Regions from separate parts of the Exiguobacterium artemiae 7-3 genome, predicted to be linked through region 1. Evidence: a T-box and tRNA genes for the amino acid it is inferred to sense, from the RefSeq annotation. Region 1 holds a T-box; the other holds one or more tRNA genes.
The links. The T-box of region 1 lies ahead of argS (arginine--tRNA ligase). A T-box ahead of a tRNA ligase gene usually reads a tRNA of that ligase, here a tRNA-Arg.

Region 1 (2,206 bases):
TATGTTGTAGATGGTTTGCTTGCGTTGTTGCTGAATCGAAATCCATCCTTCTGAAAAATCAATCAGGTGGGGCAAGTCGCATAATAAGGAGTCAATCGTTTCTTGTTCGAACCGAGAAATCAGCAGACGTTCTTTCGCGTCATCAAACCGTTTGGCTTTTTCATTCGCTTCCATCGTCACGCCTCGCTGTTGGAGCAACCGTTTGAACAAAAGTAAGATGAGTGCTGAGACGGAAGCGGCGATGAGCGGGTTTTCATCATAAAACCAGATGCCGAGAAACGCACACAGCATACTCGTCCCGTAAACCAGTGTCTGCAAACGGACAAGACGGATCCAATCGTATTTCAGATACAAGACACGATTGACGAAACGGCACTGCAAGTAAGAGACGAGCATGACCGCCGTTAAGTATCCTAAAAAGGGAATGATCGCTTCCGAGTACGTGAATCCAGTACCGACGGGCCCACCGAGTGCCAAGTAAACGAGTGAGGGATAAGCGAGATAAATCAAATCAAACAGGACATTGATCGGATACAAGTATAAAAACCGTTTGAGACGGATTTCTTTTTTATGAGAAAAAATTTGAAAGATGACGATACCAATCTGACTGAGCAAGATCGACGGCAATAAACCGTAGTTGAGAAAGATAAACAAGATGATCCCTTCCTGAAACGTATAATAAATGCCCCCCCGACGGACGTTGTCGAACTGGAACAAGATGATAAGTGCAAGAAGGTAGGCTGCATTGCCGAATGAGAGTGGAAAGTCGATGAGTGTCGGATGGGTAAGTAAAGTGAAGGTAAGCAGACTAACAACGAGACACAAGACGAGCCAACTGTTTCGTGCGACTTTTTGATAGTAGACCATGATGCGTCTCCCTCCTTTAACAGTCCTTCCCTACTTATACCCGTTTTGTGGAAATTATGATGAGAGATTTACAAAAAAATAAGGTTGAGAGAATGCAGTGAATTGCGTATAATGTGAAAGATATCAAACAATCGATGACGAAGAAAGTAGCGATATGATTTAATCGGCCAGCGAATCAGGGAACGGTGGAAGCCTGAACAGATTAGACCATCGTGAAACGCACTTCCGAGATGCTATCCGAATCCATGTGATCAGGCCTAGCCGGGGGACCCCCGTTATCCCCGCTAAAGTGGGTGTCGTACCGTCGACATCAAGAAGAGTGGTACCGCGGTCATTCCGTCTCTTTGCGTGTTGCGCAAAGGGCGTTTTTTATTGGAAAAAATAACTGTTTGGAGGAAACAAGATGAGTTACAAGCAACAGTATGCCCAAGTATTACATGATGTGATCGGTGACGCATTGTCACAAGAAGAAATTGAACAGTTGATCGAACAACCAAAACACGAGGATCACGGAGACCTGGCGTTCCCATGTTTCCAACTCGCGAAAGCATTCCGCAAAGCACCGATGATGATTGCGACAGAGCTGGCTGAAAAAATCGATAATCCACTATTCTCGAACGTGCAAGCAGCCGGACCATACGTGAACGTCTTCTTGAACCGGGAAGTGGTTTCGCGCGAAATCATCAAACGTGTGTTAGAAGAACAACAAGCTTACGGATCAAGCGAAGCGAACGGCAAAACGATTGTCACGGATTTCTCGTCTCCGAACATCGCAAAACCATTCTCGATGGGACATTTACGTTCGACAGTCATCGGAAACGCATTGAACCAGATTTCACGGAAAAAAGGATACGAAGTCGTCGGCATCAACCACCTGGGAGACTGGGGTACACAGTTCGGCAAGTTGATGGTTGCTTACAACATGTGGGGCAAGGAAGAAGACGTCCGCGCTGAGCCAATCAAAGAATTGTTGAAACTGTATGTCCGTTTCCATGAAGAAGCGGAAGAAAATCCGGCTCTTGAAGATGAAGGGCGGGCTTGGTTCAAAAAACTCGAACAGGGTGACGAACAAGCGACGACACTTTGGACATGGTTCCGTGAAGTTTCGCTTGTCGAATTCAACCGTGTGTATGAAATGCTGGGTGTCAGTTTCGACAGCTTGAACGGTGAAGCCTTCTATAATGATAAGATGCAGCACGTCATCGATTTATTAGAAGAAAAAGAGTTGCTCGTCGAGTCGGAAGGCGCCATGGTCGTCGACCTCGAAGCTGAAGGAATGCCTCCTGCTTTGATCAAGAAAAAAGACGGTGCGACATTATACGCGACACGCGATTTGGCT
Region 2 (2,206 bases), 470 kb from region 1:
GAAGGCGGCTTCCTCACATAGCGTACATCCGGGACGTGAATACAGTGTTAAGGTCGTGTGTTCTTTTGATGGCATCATTCATTCGCCTCTCGTCGTTTCGTCATGTCGGACCGGGTCAAGTTCAGACTCGCTCGATACTTCGCGACTGTCCGTCTTGCGACTTGGATGCCTTCCAGGTCGAGACGGTTGACGATCTGTTGATCCGACAGCGGCGCGGTCGCTTCCTGAATCAATTGTGCCATTCGGGCCTTGATTAAAAAGCTCGATGTGCCACTTTGCGTCTTCGATACGAAAAAATTCTCAAGCTCAAGGGTCCCCTGAATCGTCCGGATCGTTTTGTTGACGATCGCCCGACCAATCGTCGAAGGATGGTATCCCGTTTGTTCGGCGACCTCTTTTTTCGTCAACGGTTCTAAATGGAGTTCCCCTTTGAACCAACGGATTTGCCGTGCTACTATGACGTCTAGAATCGCATGCAGTGTCTTGCGTCGTCGTTCATAAGCGCTCAAAAAAGGTGTTGCTTCCTCAAGATCCGTCCAGGACGTATCGAGCGTTAAGCCGTACCAATTAATTTGCGCCTGACCGTCCACCCACGCGACATCGGCTTCCGGTATCGTTCTGGTGGTCGATGTCGGTAAGACCGGTGTTTTCGGCAACCGTTCAATCCGTCGCTTCATGTGTCTCCGCTCTGTCCCGTCATCGATTTTTTCCAGCACATCTTTCAGAGACCGTCCTTCTGACAGCTCTGCAACCAAATCAATTAAACGATCTTCTTCAAGCTCCATGGCATGCAACAGGCGACACTCTGCTTCCGAGCGTGCCGCAATTCCGGTAGGTTCACATTGCTGGAGCAGTTGTCGTGCTTGCCTGATCATCGGCTCCTCACTATCAAGCAAGACCGCTAATCGTACGTCTGTCGTTCTGAGTAATCCATCCGCGTCTAAGTACATGATGAGTTGTTCCGCCATATATCTTATTTCCTGTCTGACCGATTCTAAACGTATTTGCCGAAGAAGTTCCGCTTCAAACGAGTCGATCCGGTCGGCGACTTGCTCTAAATCCGGTGGAATCATTTTTCTTCCATTATGTTTGGTCCGTCCGGCACGACGGATGATTCGGTACAGCCGTTCCTCGAGTTCCGCCTGCGTTTCTTCCAAAACCGTCAATTGATACAACTGGGCTGCCGACATCACGAGACGTTGCGCTTGTTCCTGTCTCTGTTCCATCCGTTCCTCTCCCCTTTCCCGATTAAATTCGATTCTGCTTCTATTATATAGGAAGGATGCCGCTTCAATCGTCTCTTACGTTTTGACAAAAAATCAATAAACTCGCAAATCTAGTATTGCTTTTCTAAAAAAATGTCGGTATACTATTAATTGTTCAGTACAAACATGCACCCGTAGCTCAGGGGATAGAGCACTGGTTTCCGGTACCAGGTGTCGGGAGTTCAAATCTCTCCGGGTGTACCATACTTGAATCTTCAGGCAATGCCGTTATCGGTGTTGCCTTTTTTCTATATAAATTAGACGAGATTACTCCCACTTCTAAACGAATTGAAAGTGGGAGGTGAATCGCCCCCCTCCCTTTCGGGTATAATACCTTTCAAGGAGGTGAAAATCATGTTGAAGCATAAGGCTTATAAATTCAGAATATACCCGACAAAAGAGCAGGAAATCCTCATCGCGAAGACCATTGGTTGTTCGCGCTTTGTCTTCAACCACTTTTTAGCGAAGTGGGATGAGACGTATAAAACGACAGGTCAAGGACTGTCTTATGGTTCTTGCTCGAAAGAAATTCCTATGTTGAAGCAAGAGTTCGACTGGCTGAAAGAAGTCGATAGCCATTCGCTTCAATCGAGCGTCAAACACCTGACCGATGCGTATGACCGCTTCTTCAAGAAGCAGAACGAACGGCCTCGATTCAAATCGAAGCGCAATCCCGTCCAATCCTACAAGACCAATATCGAGAAGAAGAACCAACTTCCCGAAGTCTCAATCGTCGGTAACAAGTTAAAACTCCCGAAGTTGAAGTGGGTGCGTTTCGCCAACTCGAGGCAGGTCGCAGGACGCATCTTGAACGCGACCATCCGGCGTAACGCTTCAGGAAAATACTTCGTCTCCCTGCTCGTCGAGCAGGAAATCCACGAACTGCCGAAAACCGGTTCATCCGTCGGCGTCGATGTCGGGTTGAAGAACTTCGCCATCCT

Region 2: it has a tRNA-Arg gene. The T-box ahead of argS (arginine--tRNA ligase) is inferred to sense a tRNA for this amino acid. The anticodon was not compared.

The regions. Positions count from the first base shown of each region.
Region 1 covers NZ_KK211190.1:198,000-200,205, forward strand. Annotated here, with positions in the region: gene P402_RS0101995 (GGDEF domain-containing protein) at 1-867, opposite strand, end outside; T-box leader at 993-1,214, shown strand; gene argS (arginine--tRNA ligase) at 1,271-2,206, shown strand, end outside.
Region 2 covers NZ_KK211190.1:665,593-667,798, reverse strand. Annotated here, with positions in the region: gene P402_RS0104320 (glutaredoxin family protein) at 1-78, opposite strand, end outside; gene P402_RS0104315 (RNA polymerase factor sigma-54) at 75-1,226, opposite strand; tRNA gene P402_RS0104310 (tRNA-Arg) at 1,394-1,469, shown strand; gene tnpB (IS200/IS605 family element RNA-guided endonuclease TnpB) at 1,620-2,206, shown strand, end outside.